DNA from 2 places in the Peribacillus simplex NBRC 15720 genome. Region 1 is predicted to be linked to the other one. Evidence: riboswitches for the same ligand, from Rfam matches in the RefSeq annotation. Region 1 holds a riboswitch; the other holds the start of a gene.

Region 1 (8,137 bases):
AACTATTAAGGTGAACAACATACATAAAAGCTTCAATATGATCAATATTCATCTTGCCAACTCCTTTTTCCAAAATGAACGCCAAAAGCTCCTGTTCGCTTATCGCGTTCAGGAGCTTTTGGTTGTCCAATCAGCTCATCCTCTTATAATAATTCTTTCTCCGATTTTAATCTTATAAAACCAATAAGTAAAGTGTAATTTAATTAACTGAACAACCAACAAGTCACGATATATTTATTACGATTTCATACAACATGATATTCAAGGAACGTAATACTATTTATGCAGATGAAATTTTAAGGATTCTAAGTAAATAAAACTAATAATTTCATTCTCTTTCTGCCTGTTTTTCAGTCCTAAGGGTGTATCTATTTTACGAATTTGTATTGTCCATAAATTTTGCATAGTTTATTTAAATTGTTTATCCCAATGGACTTGGCCGTTAAAATCCATCCTGTCTACGTTATATTTTTTTCTCCTTATAAAAAAGAAAAGAAAGGTCATCCTAATGGAGTAATTCCAATAATGACATAAGGAGAGAAACTACATGCCTCAACAACAAATTGATATCAATCAATTAAATCAAGCAAAAGCAAACGTTACCCTTACGCAAACCTTACTTTCACAAGCAATTGAAAAATCTTCCTCTGATCCAACTTTGGCACAAGAAGCCATTAAACAAGCTGCTCAAGAAATCGCACAAGCCCAATCTTCCGTAAATCAGGTTTACAGTGCAGTGCAAACGCCGCAAGCCGAATGATTTTGGGGAAATGAAAATAAAAGAGGCCTATATCCCACTTGAGGAATAGGCCTTTTAATAACGAATGTTTTTCGTGCATCCAAGCTTTTTCAACCTCACTTATTTAATGGAGGTATGCTTTGAGGGAACTTAAACGTATTGTATGGATCATACCTCGTTTTCACTTCTCGAAGCCGTTTGAAATTTTCCCCATAGTAGGCGGTTGGCCAATCTTTAATGAGAGTATCCGGCCAATTTACGTAGTCACCGGTAGTAAATGGTGATAAAGCGTGTTTCAGGTCCTTGATCCACCGAATATTTTGCCGTTCTTCTTCTGGATTGGTCCATGTAGCCTGATACTCCTGGGCGATGATGGCATCGCGATAATAAAAAGCTGTCTCCTTTGGATCTTTAAGACCCGCCACTCCTCCTAGAGATTGGTGCCAAATGGCTGCATTTTCATTTGGAGCATTTCCTAAAAAATGTTTCATGGTCATGATTGCTTGCTGTGGAAAAGCTTTTTCAATGAAAGATCCTGACCTCTTTCGATGAGCCGGTTGATTTCCACTTGGATAATCAAAGAATCGCACAGCTTCAATGTATGGGACTTCCTTTATCATGACATTTATTGGTGAACCAGTTTTTGTCAAAGGCTTTAAAAGCTGCTTCAATCTTTGTGACGTTCCAACAAATTCACCTTTAGCAATAATTTCGTTTGCTTCCTTTGCCTTGAATTCTATTTCTGAAGTTAAGCATTCATCAGCCTGAGGGGCCCAATCCTGCCACGCTTCAAACACCGCTTCGAAATCTTCCCACCCCCATGTGACGGAGAAAACGGATACCCTTGATACGGGGTGTACCCTGAAAGTAAGAGAAGTGATAATCCCGAAGTTTCCACCTCCTCCACCGCAGCTTGCCCAAAATAAATCACTATTAATTTTCCTGTTTGCTTTAATGAGTTTGGCGCCCCTCTTTCCACACGCCCTTACCATTTCTATTTCAAGAAGATTGTCACAAGTAAGTCCAAAGCGCCTCGTTAACATACCTATTCCACCGCCGAGCGTAAGACCTACAAGACCAACACTGCTTTCGGTCCCTGCCGGAATCGTCGTGCCATAGTTCCATAGCTTATTATATACTCGGCCTAAATCAGCTCCGGCTTCAATTTTTGCGATCATTTTTTCACGATTGACCTTGATATTGTACATTTCACTAATATCAATGATTAGACCGCCATTCACTAATGAAAAATTTTCATAACTATGCCTGCCGCTCCTAACCCGGAAAGGTGTATGATTTTCCCGGGCCCACTTCAGTGAATTCAATACATCATTGGAATTTTGACAAAACACAATGACCTTTGGGAATTTAGAAAAACTTAAGTTATTATTTACCCTGGCTTGCTCATACTCAGCATCATTTGGTGTAACGATACGCCCGGTAAGCTTTGTTCTTTCCAAAATATAACCCCTTCCTCGGGTTAAGATGTTACATCCTATGAAAAAACCTGGCTGGAAGACACATTCCATAAGCTTTTTGATTCATTCACCCTGCTGGCCCTCCCTTGTTATGGGGGCAAATTAGCTTTACTCGTGAATTCAACTACTTTACTCGTGAATTTCGCAGAATTACTCGTGAATTCCACAGTTTTACTCGTGAACTCCAACAATTGATCCACAATGACAAAAAAAGCCCTTCTCGAATTAAGAGAAGGGCTTTCTAATAGAATTTCTTATCCCGAAATCTCATCATCGGATTTAACATCCAATGGTGTTCGTTTATCCATTTTCAGCATGTAATAACTTGCCACGACCAAGGCTAAGAAAACGATTCCGACAACCAAGGAAATCCGGGTACTCGGATTGAACCACATACCGACCAGCACCATCAGCAAAAAGGCAATTGTCGCATAGTTACTGTAAGGGGCCAACGGCATCTTGAACGGATGTTTCTCCATTTCAGCTGCATTTACCTTTCTGAACTTCAGCTCACTGATAAGTAAGACAAACCATGGAATCATCCCAGGTAAAACACTCGCACTATATACATAAAGGAATAGTTGCGGCGGTGCAAGGTAGTTCAGGACAACACCAATGCCCAGGCCTAAAAGTACAGCGATCGTACAATAGGCCGGCACTCCATTTTTAGATACTTTTGCAAATATTTTCGGAGCTTGGCCGTTCAATGCTAATGTGTAAAGCATACGACCTGCACTGAAAATCCCACTGTTACATCCAGACATGGCTGCTGTGATAACGACAAAGTTAATGATTCCTGCCGCTGCTGTGATACCTATTTTAGCAAAGGTTGAAACGAATGGACTTCCTAAGTCATCCAGTTGATCCCAAGGGAAGACTGTCACGATAACGAATATGGCGCCAATATAAAAGATTAAAATGCGCCATATGATTGATTGGATCGCTTTTGTTACGGTCTTCGTTGGATTTTTCGCTTCTCCGGCAGTGATGCCGATAAGCTCAACGCCTTGATAGGAAGCCACGACAAGGGAAAGCGCGAAGAAGAATCCTGTCCAGCCCCCCGTGAAGAAGCCGCCGTTTGCCCAAAGATTCGATAATCCAATTGCGTCTCCACCATTCCCTATTCCAAAGAAGATAAGGCCAAGGCCGGCAATGATCATCAATACAATCGTTATTATTTTTATAAGCGCAAACCAAAATTCAAATTCCCCGAAGGATTTAACGGAAATGAGGTTGGCCGCTCCCAAGATGATCATGGCGACCACACCTGGTATCCAAGCAGGTAACTCCGGGAACCAATATTGCATATACAACCCAACCGCGATAATTTCGGACATTCCGACGATTACCCATTGAAACCAATTGCTCCAAGCAGTCATATAACCTGCCAAAGGATGTATATAGCTGCTCGCAAAGGTTGCAAAAGAACCTGTAGTCGGTTCTAAATATAGCATCTCACCCATAGAACGCATGATGAAAAAAATAAAAATACCTGCGATGGCATACGCAAGCATTACAGAGGGCCCGGTCCATTTGATCGTGCTCGCCGATCCCATGAATAACCCGACTCCGATGGTTCCGCCCAAAGCTATCATTTGAATATGACGTGCTTCCAGCCCTCGCTTTAATTCCTTGTTTGACATGATTAACTCCCCCAGATGCAATATAAGCGGCATGCTTTTCTATCCTTGCCAACCACTGTACTCTCTATTAATTATTGCGGTTAGAAATTTTCTATCGAAACAATATCAATAATACTTTAATTTTATTTTCTTATCTTATAATAGTAAATATTCTGTAAAAATACAAATGTATTTTTCAAATAAACAGTTGCCAAATATATCTTGGCGATTTTTCCAATCTAAAAATATCATTTTAATAAAGCGATGATCAGTATTTTATAATAGTGATGATTCAAAAAGAGTGGAAAAAAATCATATTTACTTGGAGTCCCTCCAAGTAACCGTTAATAAATAAAAAAACTTAAACGCCTGTTAACTACCAAAATAATTTGTTGACCTATATAAGAATAGATGATAGAATTCCAATATTATTTTATAAGCATAATGAATGTTCAAGCGTGAAAGAGCCTTTCATCTCTTTCACAGACAGACATTTTCACAACCGCATACAAGCAAGCGATGAATGCTATGGATAACACTATAGCAGGAGCAGCTTCTGGAGAGACTGTACAAGATGCAGCGCCGAAGGATTCACAATCTCAGGCAAAAGGACAGAAGAGTAACGAATGATAAATTGTTATTCTGAACCCTTTAAGAGATTGGTATTATCCAATCTCTTTTTTTATTGTCCACTTTGTGTTTGTACGTAAATAACACACTCGTGAAACCATTAGGAAAGGAAGCTGGGCGAAAAATCACGTCCCTCTCTCCAAGACCGTGCAGGTTTGAAATCATTCACTACCAAGACTATAAAGATGGGGGCGTACGAATTGGCTAAACAAGAATTAAAAAGAGATTTAAAGAATCGTCATGTACAACTGATTGCAATAGGAGGAACCATTGGTACCGGTTTATTTTTAGGATCAGGAAAAGCCATACAATTGGCGGGTCCATCCATCATCTTTACCTATCTAATCATAGGGATTTCCTTGTTTTTTGTCATGAGGGCTTTAGGGGAATTGCTTTTATCCAACGCAGGGTATACGTCATTCACTGAATTCGCAACCGAATATATCGGTCCATGGGCCGGGTTCGTCACCGGATGGACCTATTGGTTCTGTTGGATCATGACCGCAATGGCCGATATCATCGCTGTCGGTGTCTATATCCAATACTGGTTCGATATCCCTCAATGGGTCCCGGCTCTAATATGCCTTGTCGTTCTGTTAGGATTGAACCTATTGACCGTTAAGTTATTTGGCGAATTGGAATTCTGGTTTGCCATCATTAAAGTAATCACGATCATCGCCTTGATCATCGTAGGAATCTTTCTTTTGATCATCGGCTTCAAAACAAATACAGGAACAGTTTCCGTAACGAACTTATGGAGTCATGGGGGTATGTTCCCCAATGGCATTTCCGGATTCCTGTTATCTTTACAGTTGGTCGTCTTCTCCTTTGTAGGGGTCGAATTGGTCGGGGTTTCCGCAGCAGAGACGGCGAACCCGAGAAAAAACATTCCGTCGGCCATCAATAAAATCCCCGTCCGGATTTCACTTTTTTACGTAGGTGCCCTATTCGTCATTCTCTGCGTAAACCCTTGGACACAATTGGATGCCTCGAGCAGCCCATTTGTTGAAGTATTTGCATTAATCGGCATTCCTGTCGCTGCAGGGGTCATCAATTTCGTTGTTTTGACATCTGCTGCTTCTGCATGCAACAGCGGTTTGTTTTCAACAAGCCGAATACTTTATACGTTAAGCAAGAATGACGAAGCCCCTGCTAAGCTTGCAAAATTAAATAAGCAGGCTGTTCCAAGCAATGCCTTGCTGACATCAACGATCGTTGTCTCACTAGGGGCATTGTTAAGCAAATTGATACCGGAACAGGCATTTACCGTTGTGACGACCATAAGTGCCATCTGTTTCATTTGGGTATGGAGCATCATTTTGATTTCCCATATCAAATATTCGAAAACACGACCGGACTTAAGAGCCGAATCGACTTTCAAGGCTCCTTTTACACCCTTTGTCAATTACGCCATTTTAGGATTATTCCTGTTCATCCTAATCGTTATGCTATTCGCTGAAGCTACACGACTATCACTGCTCTTGACCCCAATCTGGTTCATACTCTTGGTGATACTATATAACTATCGGAAAAGAAGATAGCTAATGGAAATAAAGCCTTGAACTCAATATGAATTCAAGGCTTTATCCGTCTTATGAAACACTTCAGGGTTCGGCTGTCTGCGCGTTGTTGCTAAAATATATCAGGCAACTGCATTAAATTTTATATCAAAATAGTGTAAGCTAATATATATTAGCGGTCCTTCTTTAAAGAAGGTCAATCCGTCATGTATGAATTTTTCATCCCGGTTTGGTCCACCCATCCATCAGTGGCATTGAAGAATAAACCCCCATTGGTGGACGTTTCACTTTATTTAAAACGGAGGGGTTTGTTTAATGAAGATTATATATATTCTTACTCTAGTTCCTTTTATAGGCATACTAGGATTTCTACCTTTTGTTAATAAAATAGAACCATATGTATTAGGGATGCCTTTCAATATGTTCTGGATGGCTATGTGGGTGGTCCTTACCTCTGCCATACTGGGCATCATGTATATGCTGGATCCCAGGAATCGGGAAGGTGACCAGGAATGAATATTGCTCTCTTAATCATTTTAGCATTTTTACTTCTATCGATATTTTTAGGCATACGCTCTTCAAAAGGGAAAGATATGGACTTGGAACAATGGACGGTGGGCGGACGTGGTTTTGGTGCGATTTTCGTCTTTCTGCTGATGGCCGGGGAAATCTATACGACCTTCTCCTTCCTTGGCGGCAGCGGCTGGGCTTATGGCAAGGGCGCACCCGCTCTATATGTTCTAATTTACATTACTTTGTCTTACGTATTATCCTATTGGCTCCTACCGGAAATATGGAGATATGCCAAAGAAAATAAACTGATGTCTCAATCCGATTTCTTTGTAAGCAAATATAAGAGTCCCAGTTTAGGAATTTTGGCTGCGCTTGTCGGTGTGGTGTCCATGATTCCAGTGATCGTCGTGCAGCTGAAAGGATTGGGGATCATTGTCTCAGAAGCATCTTATGGTGCCATCTCAATGTCTGAGGCAGTTTGGATGGGGGCAATCAGCCTTACCATTTATGTGATGATCTCCGGTATACACGGTTCAGTTTGGACAGCGGTCATTAAAGATATCATGATGGTCGCCATAATAGGATTCTTAGGGATTTATCTGCCGATTCATTACTTTGGCGGATTTCAGCCGATGTTTGAAGCGATTGATGCGGTCAAGCCTGGTTTTCTAAAGTTCCCTGATCAGGGTCTTAGCGTATCATGGTTTATCTCCACGGTAATATTGCTCGTATTCGGTTTCTATATGTGGCCCCAAGTTTTCAGTGCTGTTTATTCAGCACGCAGCGGCAAGGTATTTCGAAAAAATGCCATCATCAGCCCTTTATATACACTCATGCTGTTATTCGTCTTTTTCGTTGGGTTTACAGCTATATTGAAAGTGCCCGGACTTGTTGGGGCAGATGCAGACCTCTCATTGCTGCGCCTTTCGATCGAGACCTTTGATCCATGGTTTATAGGCATAATCGGCGGAGCTGGATTGTTGACCGCATTGGTACCGGGATCCATGCTTTTGATGAGCGTCGCTACACTGCTCGCGAAAAACGTCTATAAGGAATTTGCACCTGCAGTATCCGATCGCCACGTTGTACGATTGGCAAAGTTCCTTGTTCCAGTCATCGCCCTTATAGCCGTCTACTTCACCCTAAGCGGCGGCGAAACGATGTCAGCATTAATTCTTATGGGATACAGTCTCATCACACAGCTTTTCCCGTCCCTTCTCTTTAGTCTGAAAAGGAATAATCCGATCAATAAATTTGGCGCAATTGCCGGCATCATCACAGGATTGGCCATCGTAATCTGCATTACACTCAGTCATTCGACAATAGGAACCTTATTTCCATCCTTGCCGCAAGCAGCGAAAGATTTGAATGTGGGAATCATCGCATTGGCAGTCAATTTCATTGTGATGATCACAGTAAGTCTTGCTTTCAGAAAGCACGCGGTTCAGTTGGAACCTAAAACCGTTAACGATATATGAAGCAATCTCTAATGCTAGTTATTTTGGATAAAGAAACATTAGAAGAACATCGGAAGGCTCAGTCAAAAGACTGAGCCTTCCTTATTATCGACATCCAAAGTCATAATGTCCTATTTCTAAAGAGTGATTATAGAAAGTTAATAGCAGACAAAAAACA
Region 2 (8,137 bases), 2.6 Mb from region 1:
ATCATCATCCTCGAAACTGGTTCTTATATATGTATCCAGTCTTGCCAATCCACTCTTGGGCATGATGAGCGGTGAAAGCGTAAAGGAGTAATCCGGTATTTTTGGAGTGACCTTAATCGGTAAAACCCGACGGTGAAACCCTTCCATGATTTCACCCGAGATTAAATTCAATCCTATCGACATGAAAGTATCTTTTTTACGGTCGCATTGATAGGATATTTTCACATTCAGGGTCAGCCAAGGAAACAAAGGATTATTTCCGCCTTTTGATGGAGGAGTATCCTCAAAAAGTCTAGTATACCCTGCAAGCTTTTTGGTTGATTGTACAATCTGATGAAGGCGGGGGGAGCCAAAATGAATCATTTCTCCCTTTAAGTCGGATGGAGCTTGTTCGGAATCGGTAATGAACGTCATCTGGGCTGGGTTCGGAACGCCACCTGTTTTTTCGAGATAGTGCCAATAAAAGGGTCTGTTCATTAATTCTTTATCCATTTCGATTGTCAATTGGACTGTAAGGTGGGTTGGTGTATTATCCAGTATTTCACAATCATTGGCTTTAAAGTAAGTTAATAAAAAATCATGAATTTCCCGTTGCTGCATGTACCTCACCTTCCTTCATTGATTGTGCGAATTGGATTAACGATGAAAAATTATCCATCTTGATTTTCATTTCGCCCTCTGTTTTGGACTCGCCGACCACATCAATTAAATATTCTTCAATGTTGTTAATATCCAGTTTGGTTAAAATATCATCCAATTCACCAATTACTTTTTCAAATAAATTAATTTTTTCGTATAGCAACTTCAGAATGTGTTCTTCTACTGTATTTTTCGTGGCAAAGTTATAAATCATCACATCTTCTTCCTGACCAAGGCGGTGAATCCGGCCAATTCTCTGTTCGAGCCTCATGGGGTTCCATGGCAGGTCAAAATTTATCAAATGATGGCAAAACTGAAGGTTTATCCCTTCCCCGCCAGCTTCGGTTGCAATTAAAACCTGTATATTCTTTTGGAATAATTCTCGCATCCAGTCTTTCTTTCCGCGCTTAAAACCGCCTCGGAAAGGAACTGAAGAAATTCCATTCTGCTGTAGATACCATTGAAGATATAGCTGAGTCGCCCGGTATTCGGTAAAGATAATTACTTTGTCATCAATCTTCTTGATCAGTTCCAAAGCTTTTTCAGCCTTGGAGTTCTGAACCGTTTCATTCACTTTAGAAAATAAATCATCAAGCTTTGCCAAAAAGTCAGGGGAAGGCTGATCATATTTATCTCTCATATTCTTTAATGTATAAAAGACCGCCTCTCTGCTGCTGCATGCTTCCCTTTGGAGAGTGAGAGCCGAAAAGGCGCTTCCTTTTGATCCGTCCGAAATAGGCTTGAATTTTGAAACAGCATCGTACAATGCTTGTTCCGTTGGAGAAAATTCAATGGTGATGGTTTCCACATGTCGTTTTGTCCATTCAATACCAGTATCGGCCCGCCGGTTTCGAATCATGACAGTGTTGACCAGTTCCTTTAGGTGTTCATCTTCAATTATGTTCCGGCCTTTCCCTTTATACTTTTCCGAAAAGAGTGAGGCATTTCCCAAGTGACCTGGTTTCAATAATGAAACGAGGTGAAAGATTTCCTCGACTTTATTTTGAATCGGAGTCGCTGTCAGGAGTAAACAAAATTTCTTTTTCAGATTTTGGACGAATTCATAATTCTTCGTCTTATTATTTTTAAGTTTATGAGCTTCATCAATAATGATGAAATCATATTCCTGATTGAAAATGATATCTCGATGTGGGGCGCGTTTCGCTGTATCAATGGATGAAATGACCACATCACAGGATTCCCAAACATAACTTTTTCTCTGAACGACTGCAGGAATATGAAACTTGGTATTCAATTCAAAAGCCCATTGTGTGACAAGGGAAGCCGGAACAAGGATCAATACTTTTTTTACAAGGCCTCTAATCATATACTCTTTTAGGATCAAGCCTGCTTCAATTGTTTTTCCGAGACCTACCTCATCAGCTAAAATGGCCTTTCCATTCATCTTTTCCACCACTTGCTTGGCTGCTTCCAATTGATGGGGAAGCGGGGTTAACTGCGGAAGGTGCTTAGGCGCCTGTAAACCTTCAAAATCAGGGATGATAAGATTTTCCTCCATTTGAACCGCCAATTTATAAAGCTCCCAATTTCCCCATGGACCGTCATTTTCCATCTTTTGCAGAAACTCGTCATTCCATTCAGAATTGAAGGATATATTGATTTTCATAGAAATAACTCCCTCTTAAATCATAATTTCCTTAATAAAAGGTCAAAACCCGAACATTTCATATGTGAAGTGAGAAAAATATTTCTCTTCAAAAGATATTGCAGAGTTAAGTTTCTTAGGGTAGGATATAAGTATATTTAGAAAATTCCAATTTCCAAACGCTACAAAGAATCTTTGTACATCGATTTTTGCAGTTCGCGTTTTCTTAGTATGGGCTACAGGCTCCTAATTTATCCAAGATTACTGAAGGAGATCACTCAAATGGTTTCTGAAGTTTTAGGAGAATTGGCAGAGAATGCATTCCATGATGCTCAAAGGTTTTACCGATGCTTGGGGCTTATTAGCTTCCTTTCATTGGTAGACCATTTATATGCGGGTGAAGATAAGGGGAGAGACTACGGATGTAGCGCCGAAGGAGCAAACTTAGCAGTGAATCTCTCAGGCAAAAGAACTCTTATTGGACGCAACTCTGGAGAGCGCCGCCCGTTTTGGGAGGGCCACCAAAGGGGAAAACCTATTATATAGGTAAACTTTCAGGTTTCAGGACAGAGAAAAAGCTCAAACGGGCTTTCTCTGTCCTTTTTTGTGCTTTTTTTACATCATGAATCAGGATATATCTGATGCGTAATGACAAGAAGCTTTTGATAATGAAGCCAATTAATTTAAAAAAATCTGAAGGGGGTTATTTTTTGACCAATTTAAAAAGAACACCACTATTTGAGGTTTATCGTGAATACGGAGGTAAAACGATTGATTTTGGCGGCTGGGAACTTCCTGTCCAATTTTCGGGTATAAAGGACGAACATGAAGCCGTACGTACAAAAGCGGGGTTATTCGATGTTTCCCATATGGGGGAAGTCGATGTTAAGGGTCCTGGGAGCCTTTCCTTTTTACAGAAGATGCTGACTAATGATATTTCAAAGCTGCAACAGGGCGGTGCCCAATATACAGCCATGTGTTATGAAAACGGAGGCACGGTTGATGATCTTATTGTGTATAAAAGGGCTGAGGACGACTACCTTCTCGTGGTCAATGCAGCGAATACAGAAAAAGATTTCAATTGGCTGCAAGCTAATTTAACGGAAGATGTCCAAATTACGAATGTATCGAGTGACTATACACAGCTGGCACTTCAAGGACCATCTGCAGAGAAGATATTACAAAAACTATCGGAAAATACTGCGCTAAGTGAAATTGGATTTTTCAAGTTCAAGGAAAATGTCATGATAAGCGGTATATCCACGATTGTATCCCGTACTGGATACACTGGTGAAGATGGTTTTGAGATATATAGCGACAGTAAAAATGGTCCTGCCCTTTGGAAGGCGATTATGGATGCCGGAAAGGAAGAGGGGGTTCAGCCGATTGGTTTAGGTGCTCGTGATACCTTGCGTTTTGAAGCGAAACTGCCGCTGTATGGGCAGGAGCTTTCAGCGGACATCACCCCGATAGAAGCCGGGATTGGTTTTGCGGTAAAAGTGGATAAGGAAGTTGATTTTTTCGGGAAAGCCGTTCTTGCTGAGCAAAAGGAGAAAGGGGCTCCCCGCAAGCTTGTGGGAATTGAAATGATTGACCGTGGCATTCCACGTCATGGGTATAAGGTCTACAGCGGTGACAAAGTCATTGGCGAGGTCACGACCGGTACCCAATCACCAACGTTGAAGAAAAACGTGGGATTGGTACTTATCGATAAGGAATTTTCGGTGCTGGATGCGGAAGTCGAAGTGGAAATCCGTTCCAAACGTTTGAAAGCCGTTATAATACAAACACCTTTTTATAAAAAACCACGTAAATAGAGGGGAATGGTCATTAGATGAAACATCGTTATTTACCCATGACAGAGCTAGATAAACAAGAAATGCTGGAAGCGATAGGGGTAACTACTGCAGAAGAACTTTTCAACGATATCCCTGAAAGCATTCGTTTTCAAGGAGAATACGATATCAAGCCTGCTAAATCGGAACCTGCATTAATGAAAGAATTATCAAGGCTTGCTGCCAAGAATGCGGATCTTAAAAACTATGCTTCCTTCCTTGGTGCGGGTGTCTATGACCATTATGCACCGGTCATCGTCGATCATGTTCTATCGCGTTCTGAGTTTTATACGGCTTATACACCCTATCAGCCTGAAATTTCACAGGGCGAGCTTCAGGCAATTTTTGAATATCAAACAATGATTTGTGAATTGACTGGCATGGATGTTGCTAACTCCTCCATGTATGACGGCGGGACGGCGCTAGCTGAAGCAGCCATGCTTGCTTCAGGCCAGACACGACGCAAGAAGATTCTCATTTCAGGAGCGGTTCATCCTGAATCAAGAGAAGTTGTGAAGACATATGCGAAAGGGCAACGTGTGGAAGTAATCGAAATTCCATTTAAAGACGGTGTGACGGACTTAGCTGCTTTAAGGGAATTGGCGAATGATGACATTGCAGGGGTGATCGTGCAATATCCGAACTTTTTTGGCCGTATCGAGCCATTGAAAGAAATGGAAGAAATCATTCATGGCGTCAAGTCCATGTTTATCGTTTCAAGTAATCCGCTGGCATTGGGAGCTTTGACATCGCCTGGTGCACTCGGTGCAGATATCGTAACGGGGGATGCTCAGCCATTCGGCATTCCGGCGGCATTTGGTGGACCCCATTGTGGATATTTTGCCGTTACTAATAAACTTGTTCGGAAAGTCCCGGGCCGACTCGTCGGTCAAACTGTGGATGAAAATGGAAAAAGGGGATTTGTGCTGACGCTTCAAGCTCGTGAACAGCACATTCGCCGTGACAAAGCCACATCCAACATTTGTTCCAATCAAGCTTTGAATGCCTTGGCAGCTTCTGTTGCAATGACCGCGCTTGGGAAAAAGGGTGTCAAAGAAATGGCCGTGCAAAATATTCAAAAAGCGCATTATGCGAAAAAAGCAATTATGGCAAAAGGGGTGGAAGTCATATTCGACGGTCCTTCGTTTAATGAATTTGTCATTAAACTGCCTGCTTCGTTTTCAGAAATCAATAAAAACCTTTTTGAAAAAGGGATGATCGGCGGCTTCGATTTAGGGACTGTTTATCCTGAGTTGAAAGACCATATGCTGGTTGCGGTAACTGAACTTAGAACAAAAGAAGAAATTGATGCACTTGCGCAGGAATTGGGGGATCAACATGAATAATCAAGATCAATCACTCATTTTTGAAATCAGTACTTCCGGTCGAATCGGATACAGTCTGCCAGAAATGGATGTTGTAACTATTCCGCTCGAAGAAATTCTTCCTGCCGACTACATCCGTGAAGAAGAGGCAGAGCTTCCTGAGGTGTCCGAACTGGATATCATGCGTCACTATACAGCACTTTCCAAACGGAATCATGGGGTGGATTCGGGTTTTTATCCGCTGGGTTCATGCACGATGAAATATAATCCGAAAATAAATGAAAATGTGGCACGCTTCAACGGTTTTGCCCATATCCATCCATATCAAGATCCGGCTACTGTTCAGGGAGCATTGGGACTATTATTTGATTTGCAGGAACACTTAACGGAAATCACCGGGATGGACCAAGTGACATTACAGCCTGCAGCAGGTGCTCACGGTGAATGGACAGGATTGATGATGATTCGCGCTTTTCACGAAGCGAATGGCGATACAGAACGGACGAAAGTGATTGTACCTGATTCTGCACATGGTACGAATCCTGCCTCTGCCACTGTTGCCGGACTTGAAACGATTACAGTGAAATCCGATGAAAATGGGTTAGTAGACCTTGAAGATTTAAAGCGAGTTGTCGGACCTGATACGGCGGCCTTGATGCTGACGAACCCCAATACATTGGGATTATTTGAAGAAAACATTTTGGAAATGGCACAACTTGTCCATGACGCAGGCGGGAAGCTTTATTATGATGGAGCCAATTTGAATGCAGTCCTATCAAAAGCACGTCCGGGTGACATGGGCTTTGATGTGGTTCACTTAAATCTCCATAAAACATTCACAGGCCCGCATGGCGGCGGCGGTCCGGGTTCTGGTCCTGTAGGGGTGAAATCGGACTTGATTCCTTACTTGCCTAAACCGCTTGTGGTCAAACAAGGTGAGCAATTCGTTCTTGATTATGATCGTCCGCAATCCATTGGCAGGGTAAAACCTTATTATGGTAATTTCGGGATAAACGTGAGAGCATATACGTACATTCGTTCAATGGGTCCTGATGGCCTTAAAGCCGTCACCGAGAATGCGGTCATCAATGCCAATTATATGATGCGTAGGTTGGAACCTTATTTTGACTTACCATATAATCGTCATTGTAAGCACGAATTCGTATTAAGCGGCCGTCGGCAAAAGAAATTGGGGGTAAGGACTCTCGATATAGCCAAAAGATTGCTGGATTTCGGGTATCATCCTCCAACCATTTACTTCCCGTTGAACGTGGAAGAAGGAATGATGATAGAACCGACTGAAACCGAGTCAAAAGAAACTCTGGATGCGTTCATCGATGCGATGATCCAGATTGCCAAGGAAGCGGAAGAAACCCCGGAAATCGTTCAGGAAGCTCCGCATACAACTGTTATAAAGCGGCTTGATGAAACTCTTGCTGCAAGAAAACCTGTTCTGCGTTATCAAGCCTAGATTGATAGCTTACACGAAAAAAATCCCTGCCTGCCGGCGGGGATTTTTCGTTATGTAAGAATTCATTTAAGTCCAACAATTAACTTTCATTTTCCTAGAGCCCGCATGAAGTACATGAAGGCTTTTTAATTAAAAAGAGCCCATGCGGAGATGGGGTCTTATTTCTTTGCTTTGATTTTCCCGGTCCACATTTTGAAACCGCCCTTTAGGTGAAAAAGTTCCTTGTAGCCCTTTTTGTATAACATGGCTGCAGCTCTGCCGCTGATGATTTCGCTTTGAGCGTACAAATATACAGGCTTGTCCGGCCTAATTTCGACCAAGCGGGTTTTCATTTGAGTCATAGGGATGTTTCTTGCGCCTAAGATATGACCATTATCGAAATCATTCGGTTCCCGCACATCGATTAGCTGCACTTTTCTGTAGTTAGCGATAAATTCGTCCTGTGTTAATGTTTTAACGATTTTACGCTGGCGGTACCAATTAAAAAGTGAATACGCAATAACCACTCCTAAGATGATGAGCAGTGTATATAATATTTCCAAACATAAAAACTCCCTTCTACCTTAACGAATACAGACAATCTTTATTATATAATTGCTTTACCCAATAATCAAAAAGAATTTTCATCAAATTCTTCATCGACTTGATAGCACTTTCTTTTTTAGAGTGTTAAAGTCTGTTAAACTACTACATGTGAGTTTTTTGTGGGGTATTGAAAAACAGTTTATTGAAACGAGGGGTAAGGATGACTAAAGAAAAATGGGGTTTTATAGATTCGGGGTATTGTTCACCGGCTTTTAATATGGCGCTGGACGAAGCACTGTTAAACTGGCAAAGCAAAGGGGAAATTCCGCCAATCATACGCTTTTACGGCTGGGATCCAGCGACATTGTCGATTGGTTATTTTCAAAAGGCAGAATCGGAAATTGATATGGAAGAGGTCAAAAGGCAGGGCCTTGGTTTTGTTCGCAGACCAACAGGAGGACGAGCGGTACTGCACGAGCATGAATTGACTTATAGCGTAATCGTTTCAGAATCCTATCCGGGAATGCCAACTACCGTTACTGAAGCATATCGTGTCATTTCTGAAGGGATATTAATGGGGTTCAGGAATCTTGGATTGGATGCTTATTTTGCCGTGCCTCGAACCGAGCAGGAAAAAGCGGCTTTAAAAGCGCCCAAGTCTTCCGTCTGCTTTGATGCTCCAAGCTGGTATGAACTGGTCGTTGAGGGCAGGAAGGTTGCTGGCAGCGCTCAAACC

What was found. A riboswitch is a leader RNA that binds a small molecule or an ion and turns the genes downstream of it on or off. The one in region 1 is predicted to bind glycine.
Region 2: it holds a riboswitch for glycine, as region 1 does, so the genes downstream of both, gcvT (glycine cleavage system aminomethyltransferase GcvT) here and BS1321_RS09235 (amino acid permease) in region 1, are expected to answer to the same signal.

Annotation. Positions count from the first base shown of each region.
Region 1 is NZ_CP017704.1:1,932,322-1,940,458, forward strand. Features, by position in the region: gene BS1321_RS09215 (LysR family transcriptional regulator) at 1-52, opposite strand, end outside; gene BS1321_RS09220 (hypothetical protein) at 548-760, shown strand; gene BS1321_RS09225 (FAD-binding oxidoreductase) at 856-2,199, opposite strand; gene BS1321_RS09230 (amino acid permease) at 2,472-3,860, opposite strand; glycine riboswitch at 4,386-4,464, shown strand; gene BS1321_RS09235 (amino acid permease) at 4,670-6,010, shown strand; gene BS1321_RS09240 (DUF3311 domain-containing protein) at 6,305-6,505, shown strand; gene BS1321_RS09245 (sodium:solute symporter family protein) at 6,502-7,980, shown strand.
Region 2 is NZ_CP017704.1:4,493,560-4,501,696, forward strand. Features, by position in the region: gene BS1321_RS21725 (YqhG family protein) at 1-600, opposite strand, end outside; gene BS1321_RS21730 (DEAD/DEAH box helicase) at 578-2,266, opposite strand; glycine riboswitch at 2,643-2,730, shown strand; glycine riboswitch at 2,734-2,817, shown strand; gene gcvT (glycine cleavage system aminomethyltransferase GcvT) at 2,956-4,062, shown strand; gene gcvPA (aminomethyl-transferring glycine dehydrogenase subunit GcvPA) at 4,080-5,426, shown strand; gene gcvPB (aminomethyl-transferring glycine dehydrogenase subunit GcvPB) at 5,419-6,876, shown strand; gene BS1321_RS21750 (rhodanese-like domain-containing protein) at 7,035-7,418, opposite strand; gene BS1321_RS21755 (lipoate--protein ligase family protein) at 7,622-8,137, shown strand, end outside.